DNA from 2 places in the Pseudomonas sp. RSB 5.4 genome. Region 2 is predicted to be linked to the other one. Evidence: riboswitches for the same ligand, from Rfam matches in the RefSeq annotation. Region 2 holds a riboswitch; the other holds the start of a gene.
What was found. Region 2 has a riboswitch for cobalamin ahead of V9L13_RS08220 (CbtB domain-containing protein). Riboswitches for the same ligand answer to the same signal wherever they lie in the genome.

Region 1 (15,437 bases), 1.6 Mb from region 2:
GTCGACGTTCAGCTTGCCGGTGGCGTAGTAGTCGAGGAAGAACAGCGGTTCTGCGCCGCACACCACCAGATCGTTGACGCACATGGCGACCAGGTCCTGGCCGATGCTGTCGTGCTTGTTCAGGTTCAGCGCCAGGCGCAGCTTGGTGCCGACGCCATCAGTACCGGAAACCAGCACCGGCTGTTTGTAACCGGCCGGGATCTCGCAGAGGGCGCCGAAACCGCCCAGGCCGCCCATGACTTCCGGGCGCGCAGTGCGCTTGGCGACGCTCTTGATGCGTTCGACCAATGCTTCACCGGCGTCGATGTCTACACCGGCGTCCTTGTAGCTCAGGGAGGGTTGCTTGCTCATGATCCAGGCCTTTAGGGGAGGGGATTCAGGGGTAACGACCGAGTTCAGCGGGAACATCGAAATCGAGAGGGCGATGGCCTTACGCGAATTTCGGGGTGCCCGGCTGTTGCCGGTCTGCGAAGGCGCGCGATTTTATCAGGCTTGAGGGGCAGCGGCCATCCTCGCGCCGACGGGCAGGGGCATAATCGACTGAAATTTTTTGCAATTGTGCCGGGCGGCTGCCTGTATAAGGTGTGCCGATTAACCGTCTATCGTTATCACTGTGCAAAAACTTACCGCTGCCGTGTGAATGTTTTGCGATGGCAGATTGTCACAGCCTTGCTTAACCGGTTCACGCGGCCTGTTCCAGCCGCTCCTGTCGACGGGAATTTTCCATGCGTTTTTGTAAATTGTTGGTTGTGGGTTGTTTGTCGGTCGTCAGCCTGGCGAGTCATGCCGAAAACCTCAAAGGTCTTTATCAAGTACGCCAGCCGGTGAGCAGTCAGGCCCCGGAAGAGCGTGATCGCGCCACGCAGGCGGCGCTCGATACGCTGGTGTTGCGTCTGACCGGTGACCCCAAAGCCCCGCAGAATCCGGGGCTGGCGGCGATTCGCAAGGACCCGCAGCAGATCATCAGCCAGTTCGGTTTCGATGCCGGGCCGCCGGAGGTGCTGAAAGTCGATTTCGATCCGGCCACCACCGAGCAGGCGCTGCGTCGGGCCGGGCTTTCGTTGTGGGGGGCGAGTCGGCCGTCGATTCTGAGCTGGTGGCTGAACGATTCGACTGAAGGCTCGAGTCTGGTCGGCGATGGTCAGGCTGCGGCTGCACCCCTGCGTTCTGCGGCTCAGCATCGTGGCTTGCCGCTGCGTTTGCCGCTGGCGGATCTGAGTGAGCAATTGGTCGCCACGGCGCCGGTGCTCGATGGCACCGATCCTGCGCCTTTGCGCGGGGCCTCGGAGCGTTACGGTGCGGATGCCTTGCTGGCGGTGCATGCGCACGAACAGGGCGGGCAGTGGCAAGCCAGCTGGCATCTATGGCTGGGCGATCAGAAAGAGGCCGGTAATGTGCAGGGCGCCGATCAGGCCGCGGTGGCTGATGCGGTGATGCTGGCGGTGGCCGAGCGTCTGGCGCCGCGATTTGTCGCCAAGCCTGGCGCTTCGGGTCAACAGACGCTGGAAGTGCAGGGCATGAATCTTGAGCATTACGCCACGCTGCTGCGGTTACTCGAACCGTTCGGTGTGCGTCTGCAAAGTGTCGAGGGTGATCGCATCGTGTATCGGGTCAACGGCAGTGCCGATCAGTTGCGTTCGCAATTGTCGCTGGCGAAGTTGCAGGAGTTGCCGGCCGAAGCACCGACGCCAGTGGCAGCGCCGCAGCCAGCCGTCGCAGGTGCGGCGCCTGTTGCGGCTCAGGCGCCTGCACCGGTAGCGCCTTCGTTGCGGTTTCGCTGGTAAGTCTTTCCTTATATAGAAGCAGGAGTGATACATGGCCGATTCGCGGCGTTGGTTCTGGCTCGGTGGGGTAGTCCTGCTTTGCGCGTTTGTCTGGTTGCTGCATCCGATCCTCACACCGTTCCTGGTGGCGCTGCTGCTGGCGTATCTGTTCGATCCGCTGGTGGATCGCCTGGAACGTCTCGGCATGTCACGCACCTGGGGCGTGATCGCGGTGTTTGCGTTGTTCACTCTGATCGTCACGACGTTGCTCTTGGTGCTGGTGCCGATGCTCGCCAAGCAGTTGGTGCGCTTGTACGAACTGGCACCGCAGATGCTCGACTGGCTGCAGCACACTGCCCTGCCGTGGGCGCAGTCGAAGCTGGGGTTGTCGGACGGCTTCTGGAAGTTCGACAAGGTCAAGGCAGCGATCAGCGAGCACATGGGCCAGACGACCGACATCGTCGGTGTGGTGTTGAGTCAGGCGACGGCCTCGAGTCTGGCGCTGATCGGCTGGTTGGCGAATCTTGTGCTGATTCCGGTGGTGAGTTTCTACCTGCTGCGCGACTGGGATGTGATGATGGCCAAGATCCGCAGCCTGCTGCCGCGTGATCGTGAAGAAACCATCGTCTCGCTGGCGGGTGAATGCCACGAGGTGCTCGGCGCGTTTGTGCGCGGACAGTTGCTGGTGATGCTGGCGCTGGGCGTGATCTACGCCGCGGGCCTGATGATTGTTGGTCTGGAGCTTGGGCTGTTGATCGGCCTGATTGCAGGCCTGGCGGCCATCGTGCCGTACATGGGCTTTGTGATCGGCATTGGCGCGGCGCTGATTGCCGGGCTGTTCCAGTTCGGTGGCGATCTGTATCCGATGATCGGGATCGTCGCGGTGTTCATGGTCGGCCAAGCCCTGGAAGGCATGGTCCTGACGCCGCTGCTGGTGGGCGACCGGATCGGCCTGCATCCGGTGGCGGTGATCTTTGCGATCCTGGCCGGTGGCGAGCTGTTCGGCTTTACCGGCGTCCTGCTGGCACTGCCGGTGGCGGCGGTGATCATGGTGCTGGTGCGTCACGTGCACGATTTGTACAAGGACTCGGATATCTACAGCGGGACAGATGAGCCCGAGTTGTAATCCGATCGCGGGCGGCCCGGCATTGAGCCGGGTTGGCCTGCGTTTTGCGCAGGGTTCGCACGGCAGTGCGTCAGAGAAACTGTCATAAAACCAGCGCATTAACGCAAACCTTTGATTTTGCTTGGGGTCTGTCGCATTGTGCGCTCCGCTTCACGGGTATAAACTTCGCAAACTTTACACAGAGGCCACTAACGGTTCCTTGAGAACTGTTCAGTCAGCATGAAACCGATTCAGCTGCCCCTAGGTGTGCGTCTGCGTGACGACGCCACCTTCATCAACTACTACCCAGGCGCCAATGCCGCTGCACTCGGCTATGTCGAGCGCCTATGCGAAGCCGACGCCGGCTGGACCGAAAGCCTGATCTACCTGTGGGGCAAGCATGGGGTAGGGCGTACGCACCTGTTGCAGGCGGCTTGCCTGCGTTTCGAGCAGATGGGTGAGCCAGCGGTTTATCTGCCACTGGCCGAGCTGATGGATCGTGGTATCGAAATCCTCGACAACCTTGAGCAGTACGAACTGGTCTGCCTGGATGACTTGCAGGTGATTGCCGGCAAGGCAGACTGGGAAGAGGCGATGTTTCATCTGTTCAACCGTCTGCGTGACAGCGGTCGGCGCTTGCTGATTGCTGCTTCAACCTCGCCACGCGAGTTGCCGGTGAAACTGGCCGACCTGAAATCGCGCCTGACCCTGGCGCTGATCTTCCAGATGCGCCCGCTTTCCGATGAAGACAAATTGCGTGCCCTGCAATTGCGCGCTTCGCGTCGCGGTCTGCACCTGACCGATGAAGTCGGACACTTTATTCTGACCCGCGGCACCCGCAGCATGAGTGCATTGTTCGACCTGCTCGAACAGCTGGATCAGGCCTCGTTGCAGGCGCAACGCAAGCTGACGATTCCGTTCCTGAAAGAAACCCTCGGCTGGTAGCCAGCCCTTGAAATACGCGGGCTGGAGCACGTTTCGGCATATTTCAGGCGCCAGAAAATCCGCTTTTCCACACCGTGTGCAGACCGCGTATCGATTGAAATGGGCTTAAGCGCTTAGATGTAAACGAGAAACCGGGAAGTCACAAAAAGATCGATTGAATTTGCAAATGAGGCCGATAGCGGGCATAGTCTCGGCTTCTTTACAACTTCAGCCACGGTCGTGCCCATGCTAAATCGCTTCGCACCCCTCGTGCCTCTCGCACTCGTCACCCTGTTGTTCGGTTGCGCTGCTCATTCTCCAGTTCAAGAGCAGCCTCAACAGGTAAAAAATTCCGCCACGGCTCAGTCTTCCGTTATTTATCAGGAAGAGCTGGCCACCGAAAAAGAACTCGCCGATTTCAACGGCAAGAAGCCATACGAGCTTCCGGTTCTGGCCGACAGCATCCTCGAACGCGGCATGTCCCTGATCGGTACCCGTTACCGTTTCGGCGGTACCTCTGAAGCCGGTTTCGATTGCAGCGGTTTCATCGGTTACCTGTTCCGCGAAGAAGCCGGCATGAATCTGCCGCGCTCCACACGCGAGATGATCAACGTGGACGCCCCTCTGGTCTCGCGCAGCAACCTTGAGCCGGGCGATCTGCTGTTCTTCGCCACCAATGGTCGTCGCGGTCGTGTGAGTCACGCCGGGATCTACCTGGGTGACAACCAGTTCATCCACTCCAGCAGTCGTCGCAGCGGCGGTGTTCGCATCGACAGCCTGGGTGACAGCTACTGGAGCAAGACCTTCATCGAAGCCAAACGCGCCCTAGCGATGGCACCGACCGTGGTCACCGCTCGCAAGTAATTCCTCCGTTGTCGCCACGTCCGTGGCGACAAAAACGGTGCCCGGCCAGGGAGTAGACCTAGACTTTACAAGGTGAAGTTAAAGTCTTACTTGAAGTTTGCCGCGTAGCCGCTAGAATCCTGTATCTATATTGATGGCAAACCGCCTGCGTGCTCCGCAGGCGGTTTTGTTTCTGTCCGTTCGGCAGAGAAAGCCGCAGCCAGATCGGGATGTTCTGCTTATGACGATGTCGGCCCGCCTCACAGTGATCTTCTTCGCAGCGCTGCTCAGCGCCTGTGCCAGCCGCACTCCGCCGCCTGCGCCCGTCGTACGCGCCCCGGTGGTGTTCGGGCCTTCCCAAGCTTTTTCGCCTGCTGCTGAAGACGTGCTGTTTCGCGCGCTGGGCCTGGTCGGCACGCCTTATCGCTGGGGCGGCAACACACCAGACTCCGGGTTTGATTGCAGTGGCCTGATCGGTTTCGTCTACCGCGATGCCGCCGGTATCTCGTTGCCGCGCTCCACCCGCGAGATGATCGTGATGCAGGCGCCGAATGTCGGCAAAGAGGGGTTGCAGGCCGGCGACCTGATCTTCTTCGCCACCAACGGCGGCTCGCAGGTCAGTCATGCGGGGATCTACGTCGGGGAAGGGCGTTTCGTGCATGCGCCGGCGACGGGCGGCACGGTGAAGCTGGACAGCCTGTCGAAGGCGTACTGGCAGAAGGCGTATCTGAGTGCCAAGCGGGTGTTGCAGCCGGAGCACCTGGCGCATAACCCGTAAACGTTGAAAATCTAAATGTGGGAGCGGGCTTGCTCGCGAATGCGGTGTGTCATTCACCCATGATGTTGAATGACCTGGTGCTTTCGCGAGCAAGCCCGCTCCCACATTTGTTATGTGTCGGGCCCTGATTTATTTAGCGGACGACACCCGCCACACCTTGTTCCCCACATCATCCGCCACCAGCAAACCACCTTGCTGGTCGATCACCACGCCCACCGGGCGGCCCAAGGCGTTCTCATCCTTGTCGAGGAACCCGGTCAGCACATCGATCGGTTGTCCGTTCGGTTTGCCGGCGGCGAACGGTACGAAAATCACTTTGTAGCCACTGTGCGGTTTGCGGTTCCACGAGCCGTGCTGGCCGATGAAGGCGCCCTCCTTGAATTGCGCCGGCAGGCTGTTGCCATCGGCGAACGTCAGGCCCAGCGAGGCGGTGTGCGGGCCAACGGCGTAGTCCGGGGCGATGGCTTTGGCCACCAGATCCGGATTCTGCGGTTTTACTCGCACATCCACGTGTTGACCGTAATAGCTGAATGGCCAGCCGTAAAAACCGCCGTCCTTGACCGAGGTGATGTAGTCCGGCACCAGGTCGCTGCCGATTTCGTCACGCTCATTCACCGCTGTCCACAGCGCACCCGTGGTGGGTTCCCAGGCAAGACCGTTGGGGTTGCGGATGCCCGAGGCGAAAATCCGGTGGTTGCCGGTGGCACGATCGACTTCCCAGATCGCTGCGCGACCTTCTTCTTTATCCAGACCATTCTCGCCGACGTTGCTGTTCGAACCGACGGTGACGTAAAGCTTGCTGCCGTCCTTGCTGGCGATGACGTTCTTGGTCCAGTGGTGGTTCAGGGTGCCGCCCGGCAGGTCGGTGACCTTGATCGGCTGCGTCTTGATCTCGGTCGCGCCGGGTTCGTAGTGGAAGCGCAGCAGGCGATCGGTGTCAGCGACGTACAGGTCATTGCCGACCAGGGTCATGCCAAACGGCGAATTGAGGTTTTGTAGAAACACCGTGCGCGTTTCGGCCACGCCATCGTGGTCGGCGTCGCGCAGCAGGGTGATGCGGTTCGGGCTCGGCACGCCAGCACCGGCCTTGCCCATGACTTTCTTCATCACCCAGCCACGAATGCCGGTGCTGTCATCGGGTTTCGGTGGGGCGTTGGTTTCCGCCACCAGCACGTCGCCGTTGGGCAGGACATAGAGCCAGCGCGGATGGTCGAGGCCTTCGGCAAACGCTGCCACTTGCGTGCCGGCTGCAGCGGTCGGTTTGCCGCCGGCGGGCCAGCCGATCGCCGGGGCGATGTTCACCGTCGGGATCAGGGTTTTGTTCGGTTCAGGCAGTTTCGGTGACGGGCCGGTGCCGTCGGAAACTTGCAGGCTGGAGGATTCACCACAGGCGGCGAGCCCTCCGGCGAGGGCGATGACGAGAGCGAGTTGGGTTTTGCGCATTACTGATCTTCCCTATGAATGCATGCCTAATCATAGAGGAGCGCGCGCACCCGATGGTTCAACCGCTCAACCGCGGGCCTCTTTGAACAGCACGGCGATGCCCGGGTGATAGTTGCCCGCTTCGCTGCGCAATTTGCGGTAGGCATAGGGGAAATACCAGGCTACTGCGCAGCAGTGTTCCTTTTGCAGGTCGTCAACCATGTCCTGCAACTCTTCGGGGCTGGCGCTGTGCTGGGCCTTCTGCGGGGCGACGAACAGGCAGCCGAGCTTGAGGTCGCTGGCAAAACTGATGCGTTTGGCGTCGCTGGTGATCTCCAGCAGAGCCTGGGTCAGGTTGAGGTTGTTGACTCGCGGCCAGCGCTGGGTCGCCTGAAGGTAGGCGCGGTCTTCGGCCCCGGCGATGAACAGGTCGGCGCGGGCGTTGCGTTCGCCGTCCTCGTTCTGTTTGCGGGTGGCGGTATCGCAAAGGGTTACCAGCTCGGCCATCCATGCCGCCGCGGAGAGCAGTCCGAGATTGGCTTTCTCGTCATGCCAGTAAGGGGTGTCGTTGTCGCCGCGTACAGCGTTGTAGCGGTCGATACAGTCAAACCAGCGTTCAAGCATCGGGCGCAGGAATTCCAGGCGCGGGTTGCTGATGATCATGCCTTGCATCGTCATCATCCTTATTGTTGTGATGTGCTTTTTCAACCAAAAGCATGGCTCTTTGATATCACTTGTCTCAGTGTGGCACAAGATTGGCGTCAGATAATTGATCGGCGGCAGTTATTCGCCCGAGGGCCCCCTCTTTAATTGACGCTCCACCCCCAACCCTCTAACCTTCGCGGCTTGTTTCAGGTGCTCTGTGACCTGTGTCGACAGAGTGAAACAGGGAAGCCGGTGAGGGTTGTCTTCAGGCGAAGAACGATCACGATCCCGGCGCTGCCCCCGCAACGGTAAATGAGTGAAAACTGTGCATTGAGCCACTGTGTCGACGACGCGGGAAGGCGCGCAGTCAGGCGATTCGCCGCTCATGAGCCCGGAGACCGGCCTGATCCATCCAGCGGCATCACGGTGGGCGATGCCAGGCTTTTTGCCGTCTATTCTTGTGCCTGCCCGCCGTTATCCAGCCTCAACGGAGAGCTCCCCCATGACCGATTCCCCCGAGCGCGACGAACGCCATCTGGCGCGTATGCAGCGCAAAAAAGCCGTGATCGACGAACGCATCGCCAATTCGCCTGACGAATGCGGCCTGGTGCTGGTGTTGACCGGCAATGGCAAAGGTAAAAGCAGCTCGGCGTTCGGCATGCTCGCCCGCGCCATGGGCCACGGCATGCAGTGCGGCGTGGTGCAGTTCATCAAAGGTCGCAACAGCACGGGCGAAGAACTGTTCTTCCGCCGCTTCCCCGAGCAAGTGCGCTTTCACGTGATGGGCGAGGGCTTCACTTGGGAAACCCAGGACCGCCAACGTGACATCGCCGCCGCCGAAGCCGCGTGGGCCGTATCCCGCGAGTTGCTGCGCGATCCGTCGATTGGCCTGGTGGTGCTGGACGAGCTGAATATCGCGCTCAAGCACGGCTACCTCGATCTGGATCAGGTGCTCAGTGACTTGCAGGCGCGTCCGCCGATGCAACACGTGATCGTCACCGGTCGCGCGGCCAAGCCGGAAATGATCGAGATGGGCGATACCGTCACCGAAATGGGCATGCTCAAACACGCCTTCCAGGCCGGCATCAAAGCGCAGAAAGGCGTCGAACTTTGAATCAACCACGTCACTGCCCGGCGGTACTCATCGCCGCGCCGGCCTCCGGTCAGGGCAAGACCACCGTCACTGCCGCGCTCGCTCGCTTGCATCGCAACCAGGGGCGCAAGGTGCGCGTGTTCAAGTGCGGCCCGGACTTTCTCGACCCGATGATTCTCGAGCGCGCCAGCGGTGCGCCGGTGTATCAACTGGACATGTGGATGGTCGGCGAGCAAGAAAGCCGCCGCCTGTTGTGGGAAGCCGCCGCCGAAGCCGATCTGATCCTGATCGAAGGCGTGATGGGCCTGTTCGACGGCACGCCGTCCAGCGCCGATCTGGCGCGGCATTTCGGCGTGCCGGTACTCGGCGTGATCGACGGTACCGCCATGGCCCAGACCTTTGGCGCGTTGGCGCTGGGGCTGGCGCGTTATCAGCCGGATCTGCCGTTCGCTGGCGTGCTGGCCAACCGTGTCGGCACTTTGCGTCATGCGCAATTGCTCGAAGGCAGCCTCACCGAAGGTTTGCGCTGGTACGGCGCATTGTCCCGGGAAACCGGGATCGAGTTGCCGAGCCGCCATCTCGGTCTGGTGCAGGCCAGTGAACTGAATGATCTGGATCTGCGTCTCGACGCCGCCGCCGAAGCCTTGGCCAGCAGTTGCGAGGTAGCGCTGCCACCGGCCGTGGCATTCGCCGCGCCCGAAGTGATCCCTGCTGAACCGCTGCTCGACGGCGTGCGCATTGCTGTCGCTCGCGATGAGGCTTTTGCCTTCACCTATGGCGCCAGTCTCGATCTGCTGCGGGCGATGGGCGCCGAGTTGAGCTTCTTCTCGCCGATCCGCGATACCCAACTGCCCGAGGCCGACAGTCTGTATCTGCCCGGTGGTTACCCGGAATTGCACCATGTCGCGCTGGCGCAAAACACCTCGATGCTCGACGCGATCCGTGCGCACCACGCCGCCGGCAAGCCGTTGCTCGCCGAATGCGGCGGCATGCTCTATCTGCTCGACGCGTTGACCGACGTTGACGGCACCCGTGCCGAACTGGTCGGGCTGCTGCGCGGTGAGGCGGTGATGCAAAAACGTCTGGCGGCACTGGCACTGCAAGCGGTGGATTTGCCGGAAGGTTCGTTGCGCGGTCACACCTATCACCATTCCCTGACCAGTACCGAGCTGACGCCGATTGCCCGAGGCCTGAGTCCGAATGGCGGGCGCGGGGCGGAGGCGGTTTATCGGGAGGGGCGGATGACTGCGTCGTACGTGCATTTCTACTTTCCGTCGAATCCGACTGCGATTGCCGCATTATTTGCGCCAGACCTCAAGGTCGCCTTCGCGAGCAAGCTCGCTCCCACAGGGGATCGCGTTTCTTGAGCAAGCACCCCGTCCAATGTGGGAGCGAGCTTGCTCGCGAAGAGGCCATGACCGACAACGCATATTCCGAGGCCGAGCGCACAGCGATCTATAAAGCCATCGCCGAACGCCGCGACATGCGCCACTTCACTGGCGGCACGGTCGAGCCAGAGCTGTTGCGCCGCCTGCTCGAAGCCGCGCATCAGGCGCCCAGCGTCGGCCTGATGCAGCCGTGGCGCTTCATCCGCATCAGCGATCGCGCCTTGCGCGGGCAGATTCAGCATCTCGTCGAAGAAGAACGCATCCGCACCGCCGAAGCCCTCGGCGAGCGCAGCGATGAGTTCATGAAACTCAAGGTCGAAGGCATCAACGACTGCGCCGAAGTGCTGGTCGCAGCGTTGATGGATGATCGCGAAAAACACATTTTCGGTCGTCGTACGCTGCCGGAAATGGACATGGCTTCGCTGTCCTGCGCGATCCAGAATTTGTGGCTGGCGTCCCGCGCCGAAGGACTGGGCATGGGCTGGGTTTCACTGTTCGAACCGCAGGCACTGGCCGATCTGCTGCAGTTGCCGGCCGGGGCCAAGCCGCTGGCAGTGTTGTGCCTGGGCCCGGTCAAGGAATTCTATCCGGCGCCGATGCTGGTACTCGAAGGGTGGGCGCAGGCGCGCCCGCTCAATGAGTTGCTGTACGAAAATTATTGGGGAGTGAGTCAATGAGTGTGGCGTTGTTGAGTGTCGCCGCGGTCGCGCTGGATGCGCTGCTGGGTGAACCGAAACGCTGGCATCCGCTGGTGGCGTTCGGCAATTTTGCCGGGCGCATCGAGCGCCGTTTCAATGCGGGCGGGCGTGGCTGGCGCAGTCACGGGGTCACTGCGTGGGTGATCGCCGTGTTGCCGCTGACCTTGCTCGCCACCGCGTTTTCCTGGGCACCGTACGTGGGCTGGATCGTCGAGATTCTGGCGCTGTATTGCGCCCTTGGCATGCGCAGCCTCGGTGAGCATGTCGCGCCGGTAGCCGCGGCCTTGCGCGCTGATGATCTGCAAGAGGCGCGCAAACGCGTCGGCTATCTGGTCAGTCGCCAGACCAGCGAACTGGACAGCACCGCCGTCGCTCGCGCCGCGACTGAATCGGTGCTGGAAAACGGCAGTGACGCGGTGTTCGCCGCGCTGTTCTGGTTTGTCGTGGCCGGCGCGCCGGGGGTGGTGCTCTATCGCCTGAGCAATACCCTCGACGCGATGTGGGGCTATCGCAACGAACGCTTCGAGCGCTTCGGCTGGTGCGCGGCAAAAATCGACGACGTGCTCAATTACATTCCGGCACGGCTGGTGGCGCTGACCTACGCGCTGCTGGGCAACACCCGACTTGCCTGGCAATGCTGGCGCAATCAGGGGCCGCAATGGGACAGCCCTAACGCCGGTCCGGTGATGGCGGCTGGCGCCGGTGCATTGGGTGTCGAACTGGGCGGGCCAGCGATCTATCACGGCGAACTGCATGAGCGTCCACAACTGGGTGAAGGTCCGCCAGCCGATGCCGATTCGATTGATCGCGGCTGGCAATTGGTCCAGCGCGGGGTATGGTTATGGCTGCTGATTCTCTGCGTGGGGGCTGAATTCTATGCTTGAGCACGGTGGCCGGCTGCGCAAGGCTGCACTCGATTACGGGATTGCCGAGGCTGACTGGCTCGACCTGTCCAGTGGCCTCGCGCCGTGGCCATTTGCGGTGCCGGAGATTCCGTTGCGCGCCTGGGCACGCTTGCCGGAAACCGATGACGGGCTGGAGCAGGCCGCGTGCGATTACTACGGCGCCTCGCAGGTGCTGCCGGTGGCCGGTTCGCAAATGGCGATCCAGTTGCTGCCGCGCTTGCGCCGCGCCGGCAAGGTCGGCGTGTTGTCGCCGTGTTATGCCGAGCACGCCGAAGCCTGGCGCCGCAGCGGTTACATCGTGCGCGAAGTGCTGGAGCAGGAAGTCGAATTCTTTCTCGACAGCCTCGACGTGCTGGTGGTGGTCAATCCGAACAACCCCACAGGCCTGAGCCTGACCCCGGCGCGGCTGCTCGATTGGCACGCGCGGCTGGCTCAGCGTGGCGGCTGGCTGGTGGTCGATGAAGCGTTCATGGACAACACGCCGCAGCTGAGTCTGGCGCCGCATACCCACCAGATCGGTTTGATTGTGCTGCGCTCGTTCGGCAAGTTTTTCGGTCTGGCCGGAGTGCGTCTGGGCTTTGTGCTGGCCGAGCGCAAATTGCTCAGATTGCTCGCCGAACAGGTCGGACCTTGGGCGGTCAGCGGGCCGACACGGGTGCTCGGTCAGGCCTGTCTGCAAGACACCGAAGCGCACACCCGGCAACGTATTCGCAGCGATGAAGCCAGTGAACGTCTGGCGCTGCTGCTGGAGCGCTACGGCTTCAAACCCCACGGCGGTTGCGCGTTGTTTCAGTGGCTGATCACCGAGCACGCGCCTGCGCTGCACGAATTCATGGCCCGACGCGGCATCCTCCTGCGCATCTTCACCCACAACAGCAGCCTGCGTTTCGGCCTGCCGGCCAACGCCGCTGAAGAAGCGCGTCTCGAACAGGCGCTGCAAGCCTTTGCCAAGGAATCGAAATGACCACCCTGATGGTGCAAGGCACCACGTCCGACGCCGGTAAAAGCACGCTGGTGACGGCGCTGTGCCGCTGGGCCACCCGTCAGGGTGTGGCGGTGGTGCCGTTCAAGCCGCAAAACATGGCGCTCAACAGTGCAGTGACCGCCGACGGCGGCGAGATCGGTCGAGCGCAGGCGGTGCAGGCGCAAGCGGCGCACCTCGAACCGCACACCGACATGAACCCGGTGCTGCTCAAGCCCAACAGCGACACCGGCGCGCAGGTGATCATCCATGGCCGCGCGGTCACCAGCATGAACGCGGTGGCGTATCACGACTACAAAGCCATCGCCATGCAAGCTGTGCTCGCGTCGCACCAGCGACTCAGCGCAGCGTATCCGCTGGTGATGGTCGAAGGCGCTGGCTCGCCGGCCGAGATCAATCTGCGTGCCGGTGACATCGCCAACATGGGCTTTGCCGAAGCGGTGGATTGCCCGGTGCTGCTGATCGCCGACATCAATCGCGGCGGCGTTTTCGCTCATCTGGTCGGCACGCTTGAACTGCTGTCGCCGAGCGAACAGGCGCGGGTCAAGGGCTTCATCATCAACCGTTTTCGCGGTGACATCGCCTTGCTGCAACCGGGCCTCGACTGGCTGGAACAGCGCACCGGCAAACCGGTGGTCGGCGTGCTGCCGTACGTGATGGATCTGCACCTGGAAGCCGAGGACGGCATCGACCAGCGCCAGACCGACAAGGCCGAGCAAGTGCTGAAAGTGGTGGTGCCGGTGCTGCCGCGCATCAGCAATCACACTGACTTTGATCCGCTGCGTTTGCATCCGCAGGTCGATCTGCAATTCATCGGCCCGGGGCAGGCGATTCCGGCTGCCGACTTGATCATCCTGCCCGGCTCGAAAAGCGTGCGCAGCGACCTCGCGTATCTGCGCGCCAATGGCTGGGATGCGGCAATCAATCGGCACCTGCGTTATGGCGGCAAGTTGCTGGGGATTTGTGGCGGTCTGCAAATGCTTGGCGAGCAAGTACACGATCCGCTGGGCCTGGAAGGCGCGCCGGGATCCAGTGTCGGACTGGGTTTGCTGGCGTTCGAAACCACGCTGGAAGCCGAGAAGCAATTGCGCAATGTGCGCGGGCATCTGGCGCTGGAAAACGCCGAGGTCAGTGGCTATGAAATCCATGCGGGCGTGACGGTGGGGCCGGCGCTCGAGAGTCCGGCCGTGCATCTGGATGACGGTCGTTGCGACGGCGCGCAGAGTCTGGATGGGCAGGTGTTCGGCACTTATCTGCATGGCTTGTTCGAATCACCGCAAGCCAGTGCCGCGTTGCTGCGCTGGGCCGGGTTGAGCGATGTGCAGGAGGTGGATTACCACGGCTTGCGCGAGCGCGATATCGAGCGGCTGGCGGATCTGGTGGAGCAGCATCTGGATACCGGGCTGCTGCGTCAGCTCTGCGGGATTTAGGCTGGCTGTTACGGCCTCTTCGCGAGCAGGCTCGCTCCCACTTTGGAACGCATTCCCAAGTGGGAGCGAGCCTGCTCGCGAAGGGGCCGGTTGCCTCAATACATAAATGACAGGACACCTCCATCCTCCACAGGGGAGTGAGGTGTTTCAGCCACTGCGGTCACTGTGGGAGCGGGCTTGCCCGCGAAGAGGGCGATTGCCTCAACACATAATTTTCAGGATGTCCCCATGCTCCAACTGATCCTCGGCGGCGCCCGCTCCGGCAAAAGTCGCCTGGCGGAAAAACTCGCCAGCGCCAGCCACCTGGCGGTCACTTACATCGCCACCAGCCAGCCGCTGGACGGCGAGATGAATGAACGCGTCGCCCATCACCGCGCGCGGCGTCCTGTGGAGTGGACGCTGATCGAAGAGCCGCTGCAACTGGCCCGTGTCCTGCGTGAAAACGCCAGCGCCGAGCGTTGCCTGCTGGTGGATTGCCTGACGCTGTGGCTGACCAATCTGCTGATGCTCGATGACGCCGCGCGTCTCGCTGCCGAGCGCGAAGCCCTGCTGGACTGCCTGGCGTCATTGCCGGGAGAAATCATTTTTGTCAGCAACGAGACCGGAATGGGTGTCGTGCCGCTGGGCGAATTGACTCGCCGCTACGTCGATGAAGCCGGTTGGCTGCATCAAGCTCTGGCCGAGCGTTGTCAGCGAGTCGTCCTGACCGTCGCCGGCCTGCCCCTGACCCTGAAAGGACCTGCGTTATGACCCAAGCGTGGTGGTTGAACCCGTGCCAATCCGTGAATGCGGAGATCGTTGAACAGGCGGCGGCGCGCCAACAGCAACTGACCAAACCGGCCGGCTCCCTCGGTCGCCTCGAAACCGTGGCGGTGCAACTGGCCGGATTGCAGGGGCAGATCAAACCGACGATTGAACAGGTGTGGATCGCAATTTTTGCCGGCGATCATGGCGTGGTCGCGGAAGGTGTTTCGGCGTTCCCGCAGGAAGTCACCGGGCAGATGTTGCTCAACTTCGTCAGCGGCGGTGCGGCAATCAGCGTGTTGGCGCGGCAGCTCGATGCGCGTCTGGAAGTGGTCGATCTGGGCACGGTGACACCGTCGTTGAATCTGCCGGGCGTACTGCATCTGAATATCGGCCCGGGCACAGCGAATTTCGCCAAAGGCGCGGCGATGACCCAGGCACAGGGCGAACTCGCGTTGCAGGCCGGTCGTGACAGCGTGCTGCGGGCCAAAGCTGCTGGCGCACAGTTGTTCATTGGCGGCGAAATGGGCATCGGCAACACCACCGCCGCCAGTGCGCTGGCCTGTGCCTTGCTCGATTGTCCGGTGGTGCACTTGACCGGTCCCGGCACCGGGTTGAATGCCGAGGGCGTCAGCCATAAAGCGCAAGTGATCGAGCGCGCACTGGCGCTGCACTCGGCGCAACGTGGCGATGCGCTGCAAACCCTGTTCAACCTCG
Region 2 (15,437 bases):
CTCCACCAGTTCATCAAAGGTGACGTTGCGGTAGCCGGGGTTGTTTACGTCAGGCGACAGCGAGCAGGTGCGGCTGGTAGGGCCGAGCACGCCGGCGACGAAGCGCGGCTTGTCCGGGTTCTCGGCGGTCTTGGCGTCAGCCACCTTGCGCGCCAGTCGTGCGCCTTCTACGTTTAATTCGTACGCCAGCTCTTCCATGCCGTAGTCGGCCATGGAAATGCGCGTGGCGTTGAAGGTGTTGGTTTCCAGAATGTCGGCGCCGGCATCCAGATAAGCCTTTTCGATGCCGCCGATCACGTCCGGACGGGTGATCACCAACAGATCGTTGTTGCCCTTGACGTCACTCGGCCAGTCAGCGAAGCGTTTGCCGCGATAATCCTGTTCTTCGAGCTTGTAGCTCTGGATCATCGTGCCCATGCCGCCGTCGAGAATCAGGATGCGCTCTTTGAGGGCTTGCTTGAGAGCTTGAAGACGGACGCTGCGATCGGACATTGGGACTACTCGAAAAGACCATGACGAAGGGCCGGGATCATAACAAACCTGTGTGGTTTTGGAGCGTGTGGTGGTTTTGCATGAATATCGCTCATGTTGGTACGGGCGTCATACTGTAGAATCGCGGCGTTTTTTTTCAGGATCGGGATCATGGGCATGTCGTACCGCGTCATCAGCATTTTCATGCTGTTCTTAAGCTGCGGCGCCGTTGCGCAAGAGCCCGCGATCTCTTATACCCGAGATATTCAGCCAATCTTCACCGAGAAATGCGTGGCCTGCCATGCCTGCTACGACTCTGCCTGCCAGCTCAATCTGGGCAGCGGCGAAGGTGCAGGGCGGGGCGCGAGCAAGATGCCGGTCTACGATGGCGAGCGTACTCAAGCCGCGCCGACCACTCGATTGTTCTACGACGCCTTCGGCAAACGTGCCTGGCAGCAGAAAGGCTTCTATTCGGTACTTGATGCCCAAGGCAGTCAGGCCGCATTGATGGCGCGGATGCTGGAACTGGGCCACAAAACCCCGCTGACGCCCAACGCCAAACTGCCGGAAGACATCGTCCTCGGCCTGCAACGGGAAAACATGTGCGCGATGCCCGCCGAGTTTGCAGGCTATGCCGGCGCCCACCCGAAAGAAGGCATGCCGCTGGCGGTGACCGGCCTGACCGATCAGCAATACCAGACCCTGCAACGCTGGCTGGCATCCGGTGCGCCGATCGACGAGCAAGGTCTGGCGCCGAGCGCCAAAGAAGCGCTGCAAATCGTCCAGTGGGAAAACCTGCTCAACCAGCCGGGGGCGCGGGAAAGCCTGGTTGGGCGTTGGTTGTTCGAACACTGGTTCCTCGCGCACCTCTATTTCAAGGACGGTGAGCCTGGGCATTACTTCCAGTGGGTGCGTTCGCGCACGCCGACTGGCCAGCCGATCGACCTGATCGCCACCCGCCGCCCGAATGACGACCCGGGCACTCAGGTTTACTACCGTTTGTGGCCGGTGCAAGGGGTGATCGTGCACAAGACCCACATCACCTATCCGCTGAGCGCGGCGAAGATGGCGCGGGTCAAGAGCCTGTTCTACAGCGGCAACTGGCAGGTCAGTGCGTTGCCGGGTTACGGCCCGCAGAGTCGGGCCAACCCGTTTGCGACCTTTGAGGCGATTCCGGCGCAGGCGCGCTATCAGTTCATGCTCGATAACGCCGAATACTTCGTACGCACCTTCATTCGTGGGCCGGTGTGCCGTGGGCAGATTGCGACGGACGTGATCCGCGACAACTTCTGGGCGCTGTTCCAGGCGCCGGAACACGACCTGTACATCACCGACCCGGTCTATCGCGGCCAGGCCACGCCGCTGCTGGCGATGCCAGGTCAGAACGATGACGTCGGCAGCGTCCTGAGTCTGTGGCACAACTACCGCGACAAACGAAACAAGTACGAAGCGCTGCGTCGCGACAGCTACGCCGATTTACCGGCGCCGAGTTGGTCGACGCTGTGGGCCGGCAACGACAACGCGCTGCTGAGCATTTTCCGTCACTTCGACAGCGCCTCGGTGACCAAAGGCCTGATCGGCGAAGTGCCACAAACGATGTGGCTGTTCGACTATCCGCTGCTGGAGCGCACCTATTACCAGTTGGCGGTCAACTTCGATGTGTTCGGCAACGTTTCCCATCAGGCGCAGACCCGCCTGTATTTCGACCTGATCCGCAACGGCGCCGAACAGAATTTCCTGCGCCTGATGCCGGCCGATTCCCGCGAGGACTACCTCGACGATTGGTATCAGAGCAGCGGCCAGTTCAAGATGTGGCTCGACTACGAAGCCATCGATGACGACAAGCCGACCGCGCTGAAACTCGATCCGAAGGACCCGAAATACGACTTCGCCATGCAGTTGCTGGCGCGTTACGGCGATCTGAATGCGCGGCCCGATCCGATCAACCGCTGTGACGGCGCCTACTGCTCGCGGCCGAATATCGACCCGGCCCTGCAAAATGCCGAGCAGGCGCTGAGTCGCCTGACGTCACGTCCGGCCGCCGGTTTGAAGGTCATCGACCAGTTGCCGGAAGCGACCATGCTGCGCATCGAAACCCGCAGCGGGAAACGCGAGATGTACAGCCTGCTGCGCAATCGCGCGCACAGTAACGTGGCGTTCCTGCTGGGGGAATCGCTGCGCTATCAACCGGGGCTGGACACCTTGACCCTCTATCCGGGCGTGCTCAGCAGCTATCCGAACTTCATCTTCAACATTCCGGCCGAGCAAGTACCGGAGTTTGTCGATGCCATGGAAACCGCCAAGGATGCCGAGCGCTTCGAGAAAATCGTCGAACGCTGGGGGATTCGTCGCAGTCATCCGCAGTTCTGGTTCTATTTCCACGACCTGAGCCAATACCTCCACGAAACCGATCCAGTGGAAGAGGGCGTGCTGGACATGAACCGCTACGAGAATCTTTGATCGTTTGGGGCTGGCCTGCTGTCCCAACTCTTAGCAACACCGCACATTCTCTGTAGGAGTGAGCCTGCTCGCGATGGTGTCAGTCCATTCAGAATGGTTGTCGCCTGACATGCCGTCATCGCGAGCAGGCTCACTCCTACAAGGGATCGGCGGTGGTTTTGAGAGTTGTGGACAGGAGCCGATCATGTTGATTTCAGTGCAGGCCCTGCGGGCGCTTGCCGCGTGGACCGTGGTCTGCCACCACTTCATGCAGATTTTCTTCGATTTCAAGGCGCGCGGCCCGGTCGGGCAGTTCTTCATCGACAAAGGCGCAGTCGGCGTCGATATCTTTTTCGTCATCAGCGGGCTGGTGATCTTCCTGTCTACCGAAAGCAAAGCGTTGCCCCCGGCGCGGTTTCTGCTCTATCGGCTGTTTCGCATTGTCCCGGCGTATTGGCTGTACACGCTGCTGATGGCGTTGCTGGTGGTGTTCGCCCGGCCGATGTTGCCGGATCAGACGGTGGATTGGGCGCATTTCCTCGCGTCGTTGTTATTCATCCCTGCGCAAAACCCCGGCGGCTACGGGATTTATCCGACGCTGAATGTCGGCTGGACGCTCAACTACGAAATGTTCTTTTATGTGTTGTTTGCATGCGCGCTGGTGTTCCGCTGGCAGTTGCGCTTGCTGGTGGTCGCCGCGTTGCTGTTTTCGGCGTGCCAGGCGTTCGGCTGGCTCAATGAGTTCTACCGTTCGGACATCGTTTACGAGTTTTTGCTGGGGATCGGCATTGGCGTGCTGTATCGCCGGGGCTGGATCGGCGCGGGGCTGTGGCTGCCGCTGGTGGCGATGGGTGCCGCGTTGTTGGCGATCTATCACCTGGCGCCAGCGCCAAGGCTGTTGAACTGGGGCGTGCCGAGTGCGGTGCTGGTGATGTCCTGTATCGCACTGGAACGCTACGTCGAGCGCAGTCGGGTGATGAAATGGCTCGGTGACTGTTCCTATTCGGTATACCTGATGCACGTACTGGTGCTGTCGGCAGGTGGTTTTATTGCGCGGCGCTACGGGATCAACCCGTATCTGATGTTCGTTTTCTGTGCTCTGGCCATCGGCGTAGGCTCGTGGCTGAGTTACGAATGGGTGGAAAAACGCAGCTATCAGTGGCTTAAAGCGCGGATTGATCGCGAACCCGTCGGTCAATCGGCTGCCGAGCTTTCCCGACAAAAATACTAGGACTTTGTGCCGCGCGATGATTGGCGTAAACTGCGCCCAAGCCTGCGAGGAGTTTCCATGACCGCTATTACCATTACCGACGCCGCCCACGATTACCTGGCCGATCTGCTCTCCAAGCAGAACACCCCGGGTATCGGCATCCGCGTCTTCATCACCCAGCCTGGCACCCAGTACGCCGAAACCTGCATTGCCTACTGCAAGCCGGGCGAAGAAAAGCCTGAAGATACCGCGCTGGGGCTGAAAAGCTTCACCGCTTACATCGACTCGTTCAGCGAAGCGTTCCTCGACGATGCCGTCGTCGATTACGCCACCGACCGCATGGGCGGCCAGCTGACCATCAAGGCGCCAAACGCCAAAGTACCGATGGTCAACGCCGACAGCCCGGTCAACGAGCGCATCAACTACTACCTGCAAACCGAAATCAACCCGGGGCTGGCCAGCCACGGCGGTCAGGTCAGCCTGATCGATGTGGTTGAGGACGGCATCGCCGTGCTGCAGTTCGGCGGCGGCTGCCAAGGCTGCGGCCAGGCCGACGTGACCCTGAAGGAGGGCATCGAACGCACCTTGCTCGAGCGTATCCCAGAGCTCAAAGGTGTTCGCGACGTGACCGACCACACGCAGAAAGAAAACGCCTACTACTGAGTAAGGTGTTCACTGCGAACATGAAAAACGGTGCTGTGGCGAGGGAGCTTGCTCCCGCCTGACTGCGAAGCAGTCACAAATCGGACAATGCATTTACCCGTGATGAATGGGTTGTCCGGTTTTGGGATCGCTCCGCGATCCGGCGGGAGCAAGCTCCCTCGCCACAATTGCTTTCAGGGTCTGTAGAGGTGCGCATGCCCCGCACGATACAGCGACGACTCGCTAAACACCTCACTCCCCAACACCCGTCCAACCAGAATCAACGCCGTACGCCGAAACCCCTTGGCCGCAACCTTCGCGGCAATATCCTCCAGCGTCCCCATCACCCAATCCTGATCCGGCCAAGTCGCCCGGTGAATCACCGCAATCGGGCAATCCGCGCCGTAATGTGGCAGCAGTTCGCCAATGATCTTCTGCAGATGATTGACCCCCAGGTGAATCGCCATGGTTGCGCCGTGTTGCGCCAGACTGCTCAGTTCCTCACCCGCCGGCATCGCAGTTTTATCGGCGTAACGAGTCAGAATCACGCTCTGCGAAACGTCCGGCAGCGTCAGTTCCGTGCCTAGCAAAGCTGCGCAAGCAGCCGTAGCCGTCACGCCGGGAATGATCTCGAACGGAATCTGCAATTCGCGCAGATAACGAATCTGCTCGCCAATCGCGCCATACAGGCTTGGATCACCCGAATGCACCCGCGCCACATCCTGGCCCTTGGCATGGGCGGTTTTGATCAATTCAATGATCTGCTCCAGATGCAATTCGGCGCTGTTGACCACGGTTTCGGCCTGATGCCCCTCCAGCACGGCGGCCGGGACCAGCGAACCTGCGTAGATGATCACCGGGCAACTGCGGATCAGCCGCTGGCCTTTGACAGTGATCAATTCCGGGTCGCCGGGGCCGGCGCCGATGAAGTAGACGGTCATGAAGAAATCCTGTGAAAAACGGGGCAGCGCAACGCTTCAGATGAAGATTGCTCATGATCAAACGGGGGGGATTATCGGGATTTTACGCGGCGCCGGCCAATGCCAGTGTCGCCTGAGCGTATTTCTGCCGGGAAATCAGCAGCTTTGCCGGTGCCTGGATCAACTGCTCGGCAAGGGCCAGGGCGGCACTTTCCGCTACCCCGTAGCAACCGGTGCGCTCATAGGCGATCTGAGAATGGTGACTGAGTCGCTGCTGGTAACTGGCCAGTTCGTCGCTGCTGAAATACAACAGCGGCAAGGCCAGTTGCGCGGCCAGCTCCTGCAAACCTGGCTCATCGCGCTTCAAATCGATGCTGGCCAATGCCTTGACCGCTTCCAGTTCGATGCGATGCGCCTGTAATGCCTGATCGAGTAACGCGCGCAGCGTACTGGCCGGGCAGCCGCGCTGGCAGCCCAGACCGACCACGAAGGTCGGCGCTGCGCGGTCATCGGTCATGCGTGGTATTGAGCAGCGCTTTTGCGGCGGAACAACCAGGCGCTGATCAGGCCCAGGGCCAGCCAGAAAGCCACGTTGGTCAACTGCGAAGCGATTTTGAACTGGGCTTCCAGCGCTTCCGGGGCGAGCATCGAGTGCACTTCCGGTTGCGGTGCGCCAATCACGTGCGGCACGGCAAGGATCGCCACGCCCAGCAGTTTCATCAGCCAGTGACGGCTGAACACGATCAAGGCCAGGCCGACTGCGGTGGAGGCGGCGGTGCCGATCCACCACGTTTGCCGCGAAGCCAGATCGGCCGCCGCGGTGCCCGGCAGTTCAGGCGGCAGGCCGAGGGTTGGCGCGAGGACGAAGGTCGCGTAACCGGCCAGGCCCCAGAGCAGGCCCTGCGAGGTTTTGGTCGGTGCGCGCAGGGTGTATAGACCCGCGAGCATCAGGGCGAAACCGACCGCCACCACCAGATTGCCGCCGGTGGTCGAGACCACGCGCTGCCAGCCGTTTTCCGGCTCCCAGGCTTCGGCGTCGTGAGTGTGTGCGGCTGTGCCGGCGGCGTGTTCGTGAACGGCCACCGGTTCGGACTTCTCGAAGGTTTCGGCCTGCAGAATCAGTGGCGAGACCCAGAAACTTTGCAGCAGAGTCAGCAGCAGGGCGGCCAGCAGACCGGTGAAACCTGCGGTTTGCGCAATACGCTTGATCATGTCGGCAGGTCTCAGTGGCACGGGAACGCGGCGCTGTGGCGGGTATCGTGAGCGGCGTTGTGCACCGCTTCGATGTGCGAGAAGCCGGCGAAGTACACGAGGCTTGCACCCAGGATCGACGCGAAAATGGCGGCGGTCAGGCGTTGGCTCAACGTGGAGGTGCTGGAGATTTTGTCGGTGTTGCTGCCGGTGCTGCTGATGATTGACATGGCGCTTCCCTCTGGAGTGTCAGCGGGTTGATAGAGCGCATGAAAACCCCTGCGAGTCGGGCACGCAGAGGTTCGAACAGCGCCCGCCCACCGCGGGTTTGTTATGTTCAGCGACGCAAAATGCGCACTGTGTGTTGCGGGCCGGTCTCCGGGCTCACGAGGGGTTGGCGTCAGGCCGACCTGCAAGCATCACCTTCCCATGCCGTACGGCACAGTGGATTTGACGCTTCGCTCGCTTACCGTTGCGGGGGCAGCACCGGACTGACATGGCTTTGAGTAAAGCACATGATTCACCGGTTTCCCGTTTCACCCTGTGAAGGGCACCCGTAACAAGTTGTGTAGGAGAGCATGGGTTGGGGATTTGAGTCAATTGAGTGGGGTGGGTATATCCGTTGCTGCGGTAACGGCCTCTTAGGGTTCCGCCCTTACGGCGGGTCACTTTTGGCAAACGCCCCAAAAGTAACCAAAAGGTCTATGCCCTGACGTTCGGCCCTCGCCTAGGCTCGGGTTCCTTCGCTCCGGGATTCATCCGGGGGGCAGCGCCTACGGTTTGCTTCGCTGCACCTCCTCTCGCTGTGTTTGGCTGCGCCAAACGGTCGCTACGCTCCCACCCCCGGATAAATCCCTCCACTCAGCCTGCCGACGGGCCCTCAGATCAAAATCAAAAGCGGTACTCGAGCTAACGCTCATTGTGTTGAGTGGGGCGGCTTCGCCGCAGGGCTGCACGCAATCTAGACTGTAGGAGCCAGCCCGCTGGCGATGGCGGCCTGTCAGCCGACCAATCTCTTGCTGATGCACCTGGCCCAACTGTGGGAGCGGGCTTGCTCGCGAAGGCGGCCTGTCAGCCGACCAATTTCTAACTGAATGCATCCAGTGCCATGCAGGAACTGCCGAAGGCTGTGATCTTTTGATCTGCTTTGGCTTTGGTTTTTGATGTGGCTTTTGATGTGGCTTTTGATCTTCAGCCCCTTCGGCAGGCCGAGCGAAGGTGTCCATCAGGGGGGTAGGCGCGCAGCGCCATGCGGCGAAGCCGCATCCATCGAGAGGAGGTGCAGCGAAGCAAACCGGAGGCGATGCCCCCTGATGGGCACCGTAGCGAGGGAACACTGAGCCTCAGCGAAGTGCCGTACGCCGGGGCAAAGCCTTTTGGGTTACCTTTTCGGCGTTTGGAAAAGGTGACTCGCTGTAAGAGCGAAACCGCCAGCGGCGACACCCGCAGAAACGGATATGCCCCCAATCCAAACATTGACCCATCCTCAAGCCATGCGTAGCCTTGCGCTTTCGAGGTTCTTCGGCCCACGCCGAAGCTAAGAAGGGAACGCGGTCAAAGCCGCGGCTGCCCCCGCAACTGTGAACGGTGAAATTCGTTGCCACGCCACTGCCAGCTCAATCCACAGAGCCAGCGGGAAGGCGCAGCGAATGCCGGGCCCAAGGCCTGAACACCGTCAGCCAGGAGACCTGCCTCGTCACAGATTTCTCACTACAACCGGGCGGGGTGATCCGGTGGCGAATTCTTCCGCGCGCGCGTTCGCAGCGGATCTCGTCCCGTATGCCCGCCACCTTGCCAAAGGGCATCCGATGAAAACACTGGCCAAACTCCCCGTCACCATCGTCACCGGTTTTCTCGGCTCGGGCAAAACCACCTTGCTGCGACACATGCTCGACAACGCTCAGGGCCGTCGCATCGCCGTGATCGTCAACGAGTTCGGCGAACTGGGCATCGACGGTGAAATCCTCAAGCAATGCACCATCGGCTGCACCGAAGAAGAAGCCACCGGCCGCGTCTATGAACTGGCCAACGGCTGCCTGTGCTGCACGGTTCAGGAAGAATTCTTCCCGGTGATGCGCGAACTGGTCGCCCGTCGCGGCGATCTCGACCACATCCTGATCGAAACCTCTGGCCTGGCCCTGCCAAAACCGCTGGTTCAAGCGTTCCAGTGGCCGGAAATCCGCAGCGCCTGCACCGTTGACGCGGTGATCACCGTGGTCGACAGCCCGGCCGTGGCCGCTGGCACGTTTGCCGCGTTCCCGGATCAGGTCGATGCCCAGCGCAAACTCGATCCGAACCTCGATCACGAATCGCCACTTCATGAGTTGTTCGCCGACCAACTGGCCAGCGCCGACCTGGTGATCCTGAACAAGGCCGACCAGACCAGCGCGGAAGATCTGGCTCGCGTACGCCTGGAAGTCGCCGAAGAACTGCCGCCCGCAGTAAAAATCATCGAAGCCAGCAACGGTCGCCTGCCGCTGGACGTGCTGATCGGCCTCGGCGCCGGCTCTGAAGAACACATCGACAGCCGCCACAGTCATCACGACCACCACCACGACGGTGATGACGATCACGATGACCACGATCACGACGCCTTCGATTCGATCTCGATCGAACTGCCGCAAGCCGACGAAAGCCTGCTGCTCGACGCGCTGACGCAATTGGTGGTCAAGCACGGCATCCTGCGCGTGAAGGGCTTCGCGGCGATTCCGAACAAGCCGATGCGCCTGTTGATTCAGGGCGTGGGCACGCGTTTCGACAAGCACTTCGACCGTCAGTGGGGCGCTGACGAGGCGCGCGTCACCCGTCTGGTGCTGATCGGTCAGGAACTCGACGCTGCGCAACTCGAAGCGCAACTGCGCGCCGCGCTCAGCGTTTAAGCCATGCACCTGCTCAGGACCCAGCCCGGCGGTTTCGTGTCGGATGACAACATTGCCGACCTTGGACAAACCCCCGCCGAGCTGGTGATCCTGTGCAGCGGCGATTCCAGCCTGGCGCTGCTCGCCGAAGCGGCGCAGCAACTGCCCGAGGATTACCCGAGCCTGCGCCTGGCCAATCCGATGCAGGTGCAGAATCACGCCTCGGTCGATCTGTATGTCGATGAGGTGTTGCGTCACGCCAAGGTCATTCTGATTTCGCTGCACGGCGGCATCGCCTATTGGCGTTACGGCGTCGAGCGTCTGGTGGAATTGTCCGAGCGCGGCGTGCAGGTGATTCTGGTGCCCGGTGATGACCGTCCCGACCCGGAACTCAGCGACCTGAGCACCGTGCCCGCCGAAGATCGCGACCGCCTCTGGCAGTTCCTGCGTCAGGGCGGCATGGGCAATGCGCTGGATTTCTTTCGTTGTCTGGCCAACCGCTGGCTGGCGCGGGATTACGCCTGGGGCGAGCCGCAAGCGCTGCCGCGTACGGCGATTTACCACCCACAGAAAAACACCGCCGCACTGAGCGACTGGCAAGCCGATTGGCAGCCGGGTCGCCCGGTGACGGCGGTGTTGTTTTATCGCTCGCATTTGCAAGCGGCCAACACCGCGTTCATCGATGTGTTCTGCCAGCGCTTGCAGGCGGCGGGGCTTAATCCGTTGCCGATTGCCGTCGCCAGCCTGAAAGAACCCGGCTGCCTGAGTGTGGTCGAGGACTGGCTGGATGAGGTCGAGGCGGCGGTGATTCTCAACACCACCGGCTTCGCGCAATCCAGTCCGGAAGCCCCGCACCTGCGGCCGTTCCGGCGCAATATTCCGGTGATTCAGGCGATCTGCGCCCAAGACAACGAACCGGGCTGGCGCGACAGCGAGCAGGGCCTCGGGCCACGGGATCTGGCGATGCACATCGCCTTGCCGGAACTTGATGGGCGCATCATCAGCCGTCCGATCAGCTTCAAGGATCTGGCCTGGCGCAGTGAGCGCAGTCAGTCCGACGTGGTCTGCTACCGGGCGCAACCCGAGCGCATGGATTTCGTCGCCGAACTGGCCCGGCGCTGGAGCGATCTGGCGCGGCTGCCGAACGCGGAAAAACGCATCGCGCTGATCCTCGCTAACTACCCGACCCGCGATGGTCGGATCGGCAATGGCGTCGGTCTCGACACACCAGCGGCAGCGTTGAATATCCTGCGGGCGTTGCAGGCGGAAGGTTTTCCGCTGGCCGCTGAGTTGCCGGACAGCGGCACCGCGTTGATCCAGCAATTGCTCGGCGGCGTCAGCAATGACCTCGATAGCATTGACCTGCGTCCGTGCCAGCAAAGCTTGGCGATGGACGCCTATCTGGCGATGTTCAACGCGCTGCCGGAAGCCAATCGCGCGGCAGTGCTGGAACGCTGGGGCGCGCCGCAAAACGATCCGATGTGCCGTGACGGACGGATGATGATCGCCGGTCTGCGTTTTGGCCTGACCTTCGTCGGCATTCAACCGGCGCGCGGTTATCAGGTCGATCCGAGCGCGGTGTACCACGACCCGGATCTGGTGCCACCGCACGGTTATCTGGCGTTCTATTTCTGGCTGCGCAACACCTACGGTGCCCACGCGGTGATTCACGTCGGCAAGCACGGCAACCTCGAATGGCTGCCGGGTAAGGGCGTGGGGCTTTCGGAGAATTGCTGGCCGGACGCGTTGCTCGGGCCGCTGCCGAACATCTATCCGTTTATCGTCAATGACCCGGGCGAGGGCGCCCAGGCCAAACGGCGTACGCAAGCGGTGATCATCGACCACCTGATGCCGCCGCTGACCCGCGCCGAAACCTACGGCCCGTTGCGCAATCTGGAGCTGCTGGCCGACGAATATTACGAGGCGCAACTGCTCGATCCGCGTCGTGCGCGGGAGTTGCAGCGCGACATTCTGCAACTGGTGCGCGAAACGCAGATCGACCGCGAACTGCAACTCGACGCCGGTCTGGACAGCGACGCCGATGCAGCGATCTGGCTGCCGCGTCTGGACACCTATTTATGTGACCTGAAGGAATCGCAGATTCGCGATGGCCTGCACATTTTCGGCGAGTCGCCGACCGGACGTTTGCGCATCGATACGTTGCTGGCCTTGCTGCGCATTCCGCGTGGCGACGGCAAGGGCGCGCAGTCGAGTTTGCTGCGGGCGTTGGCCAAGGCGTTTGAATTGGACTTTGATCCGCTGGATTGTGCGCTTGCCGATTCCTGGAACGGCCCACGTCCGATAGCGCTGCAAAACGTCAGCGACGAAGTCTGGCGCAGCGCCGGCGACACCCGCGAACGGCTTGAACTGTTCGCCACCCAACTGATTTCCCAAACACTACAAATCCCCTGTGGGAGCGAGCTTGCTCGCGAAAGCGGTGGGTCAGGTATATCAATGACGACTGACACGACGCTTTCGCGAGCAAGCTCGCTCCCACAAGGGGCGTGTTGGGCTGAAGTGAGCGCGATCATTGATAACCTGCGCGAAGTCGTCGCCCCACGCCTCGACGCCTGCGGTCCCGCTGAAATGCGCGGCCTGCTCGACGCCCTCGGCGGTCGCTTTGTCCCCGCCGGCCCAAGTGGCGCACCCAGCCGTGGCCGTCTCGACGTGTTGCCCACCGGGCGCAACTTCTACTCGGTGGACGTGCGCAACCTGCCGACCACCACCGCGTGGCGCATCGGTTTCCAGTCCGCCACGTTGATCCTTGAGCGCCACTTGCAGGATCACGGCGATCACCTGCGTCAGCTCGGTCTGTCGGTGTGGGGCACTGCGACCATGCGTACCGGCGGTGACGACATCGTTCAGGCCATGGCGCTGATGGGCGTGCGTCCGGTGTGGGCCACCGGCAGTCAGCGCGTCGATGACTTCGAGATTCTGCCGCTGAGCCTGCTCGACCGGCCACGGGTCGATGTCACACTGCGGGTCTCGGGCTTCTTCCGCGATGCCTTTGCCAACCTGATTCGCCTGTTCGACGCGGCCGTGCAAGCGGTGGCGGCGCTGGACGAACCGGATGACCTCAATCCGCTGGCGGCGAAAGTGCGCGCCGAGCGTGAAGCGCTGCTGCAATCCGGGCTGGATGCCGATGCGGCGCGGCGCCAGGCCGGCTGGCGGATCTTCGGCGCCAAGCCCGGGGCTTACGGCGCCGGTGTGCAAGGCGCGATCGACGGGCGCCTGTGGCAGAGTCGCGAGGATCTGGCCGAGGTCTACCTGAACTGGGGTGCCTACGCTTACGGCGGGGCGGACGAAGGCACCGCCGCCCGCGAGCAGTTCGTCCAGCGTCTGAGCCAGGTGCAGGCGGTGCTACAGAACCAGGACAATCGCGAGCATGACCTGCTCGACTCCAACGACTATTACCAGTTTCAGGGCGGCATGCTCGCGGCGGTGGAAACCCTGCGCGGGGAAGCAGCGGCCAGTTATCACGGCGATCACAGTCAGCCGGATCTGCCGAAAATCCGCACCCTGAAAGAAGAACTGAACCGGGTGATCCGCTCGCGGGCGGCCAATCCAAAATGGATCGACGGGGTCAAACGCCACGGCTATAAAGGCGCGTTCGAGCTGGCGGCGACGGTCGATAACCTGTTCGCCTTCGATGCCACCACGCAGCTGATTGACGATCATCAGTACGCGTTGCTGGCCGACGCTTATTTGCTCGATCCGGCGACCCGGGATTTTGTTCGCGAACACAATCCGCATGCGCTGCGCGACATGACCGAGCGCATGCTGGAAGCGCAGCAGCGCGGGATGTGGCAGGAACCCGGGGTCTACAAAGAGGCCCTGGAAAATCTGCTGCTGGATATAGAAGAAGACACCTGACACACCACAATCCCTTGTAGGAGTGAGCCTGCTCGCGATAGCGGTGTATCAGCAAACCTATTTGTCGCTGACCCACCGCTATCGCGAGCAGGCTCACTCCTACATTGAAATGCATTCACTCCGACCATGACCGAGTATTGAAGATGACCGACACCCCGCATTTCCCGCTCTCCGCCGTGGTCGGCGCCGATGACCTGAAACTTGCGCTATACCTCACCGCCATCGACCCGAAAATCGGTGGCGTGCTGATCGAAGGCCCGCGCGGCATGGCCAAATCGACCCTGGCCCGTGGCCTCGCCGATCTGTTGGCGAGCGGGCAGTTCGTCACCTTGCCGCTGGGTGCCACCGAAGAACGTCTGGTCGGCACCCTCGATCTCGACGCGGCGCTGAGCGCAGGCCGTGCGCAGTTTTCTCCCGGTGTATTGGCCAAGGCTGACGGCGGTGTGCTCTATGTCGATGAAGTGAACCTGCTGCCCGATCATCTGGTGGATCTGCTGCTTGATGTGGCGGCCAGCGGCACCAACCTGATCGAACGCGACGGCATCTCCCATCGGCATTCGGCGCGGTTCGTCTTGATCGGCACGATGAACCCGGAAGAGGGCGAATTGCGGCCACAGCTGCTTGACCGTTTCGGCCTGAACGTCGCCCTCAGCGGCCACACCGCGCCGACCGAACGCGGGCAGATTATCCGCCGCCGACTGGATTTCGACAGCGATCCACAGGCGTTCTGCGCGCAGTGGGAAGCACAGCAGCAAGCGCTGCGTGAACGCTGCGAGCAGGCGCGCATCGCCTTGGCGAGCATTCCGCTGGACGACGATGCGTTGGCGAGCATCACCGAGCGTTGCTTTGCGGCGGGTGTCGATGGCTTGCGTGCCGATCTGGTCTGGCTGCGCGCCGCCCGTGCTCACGCGGCGTGGCGCGGTGCTGCAGCGATTGCCGAGCAAGACATCGACGCGGTGGCGGAGTTTGCCCTGCGTCATCGCCGTCGTGAATCGTCTTCGTCCAGCCCGCAGCCTCCCGCGCAGAACTCAGCCAATACCCAAGCCGAACTAAGCGAGGGCCAGGGGCAGTGGGGCGACATGCCCGCCCCGGCACTGGCCACCGGTGCCCGCCGCGAAGTGCCGAGCTGGCCAAAAAAGTAATCGGCATTCGTCCCCGATCCGATGCGGGGGCGAATGCCAGACCCCGCGCCGGACGCCTCGATCACGGACGCCAGGGCAAGCGCCATGCCGCGCGCAGCGGCCTGGTGAACTGGCCGGGAACGCTGCTTAACGGCCGCCCGCAAACCCGTGAGGACTTGCAGTTCCAGTTGCGCACTCGTTCTCCCCATGAGTTGTGGCTGGTGATCGTCGATGCGTCGGCTTCGACGCGTCGGCATCAGGCGTTAAGTGATGCCAAAGGCCTGCTCGCACAATTGTTCGATGACGCTTATCGGCAACGGGCACGACTGGCACTGTTGACCGCCAGCGGTACCACGCCGAAATGGCAGGTTCAGGGCCTGAAGGCGTCGAGTGGCTTGCGCACCTGGCTGGAGGCGTTGGGCGCTGGCGGCGGCACGCCATTGGTGGCGGCGTTGGCGCAGGCGCAGCAGTGGCTGGTGCAGCGGCAAAAGCGTTTTCCGGCCGAGCAGCAGCGCTTGCTGGTGGTCACGGATGGGCGTTTGAAAGCCTTGCCGTCGATGCCGGCGCTGGAGTGTCCGGGATTGTTGATCGACATTGAGCGCGGGCCCATCCGATTGGCACGGGCGCGGGAATTAGCGGCGGCACTGAATGCGGATTATCGGCACATTGATGATCTGTGATGCCTGAGCGGGCCGCTTCGCGAGCAAGCCCG

Region 1: linked by a shared signal. The riboswitch ahead of cobO (cob(I)yrinic acid a,c-diamide adenosyltransferase) and the one ahead of V9L13_RS08220 (CbtB domain-containing protein) in region 2 are both predicted to bind cobalamin.

What each region holds. Positions count from the first base shown of each region.
Region 1 covers NZ_CP146986.1:211,866-227,302, forward strand. The annotation lists gene purM (phosphoribosylformylglycinamidine cyclo-ligase) at 1-351, opposite strand, end outside; gene V9L13_RS00940 (DUF2066 domain-containing protein) at 726-1,784, shown strand; gene V9L13_RS00945 (AI-2E family transporter) at 1,816-2,889, shown strand; gene hda (DnaA regulatory inactivator Hda) at 3,109-3,813, shown strand; gene V9L13_RS00955 (NlpC/P60 family protein) at 4,039-4,656, shown strand; gene V9L13_RS00960 (C40 family peptidase) at 4,877-5,413, shown strand; gene V9L13_RS00965 (sorbosone dehydrogenase family protein) at 5,543-6,856, opposite strand; gene V9L13_RS00970 (hypothetical protein) at 6,923-7,507, opposite strand; cobalamin riboswitch at 7,672-7,902, shown strand; gene cobO (cob(I)yrinic acid a,c-diamide adenosyltransferase) at 7,983-8,594, shown strand; gene V9L13_RS00980 (cobyrinate a,c-diamide synthase) at 8,591-9,940, shown strand; gene bluB (5,6-dimethylbenzimidazole synthase) at 9,988-10,638, shown strand; gene cbiB (adenosylcobinamide-phosphate synthase CbiB) at 10,635-11,543, shown strand; gene cobD (threonine-phosphate decarboxylase CobD) at 11,536-12,528, shown strand; gene V9L13_RS01000 (cobyric acid synthase) at 12,525-13,976, shown strand; gene cobU (bifunctional adenosylcobinamide kinase/adenosylcobinamide-phosphate guanylyltransferase) at 14,205-14,726, shown strand; gene cobT (nicotinate-nucleotide--dimethylbenzimidazole phosphoribosyltransferase) at 14,723-15,437, shown strand, end outside.
Region 2 covers NZ_CP146986.1:1,845,656-1,861,092, reverse strand. The annotation lists gene metH (methionine synthase) at 1-492, opposite strand, end outside; gene V9L13_RS08250 (fatty acid cis/trans isomerase) at 649-2,931, shown strand; gene V9L13_RS08245 (acyltransferase) at 3,116-4,141, shown strand; gene nfuA (Fe-S biogenesis protein NfuA) at 4,199-4,783, shown strand; gene cobM (precorrin-4 C(11)-methyltransferase) at 4,957-5,703, opposite strand; gene V9L13_RS08230 (cobalamin biosynthesis protein) at 5,786-6,199, opposite strand; gene V9L13_RS08225 (CbtA family protein) at 6,196-6,894, opposite strand; gene V9L13_RS08220 (CbtB domain-containing protein) at 6,906-7,103, opposite strand; cobalamin riboswitch at 7,225-7,446, opposite strand; cobalamin riboswitch at 8,371-8,584, shown strand; gene cobW (cobalamin biosynthesis protein CobW) at 8,682-9,752, shown strand; gene cobN (cobaltochelatase subunit CobN) at 9,756-13,604, shown strand; gene V9L13_RS08205 (AAA family ATPase) at 13,748-14,746, shown strand; gene V9L13_RS08200 (VWA domain-containing protein) at 14,674-15,405, shown strand.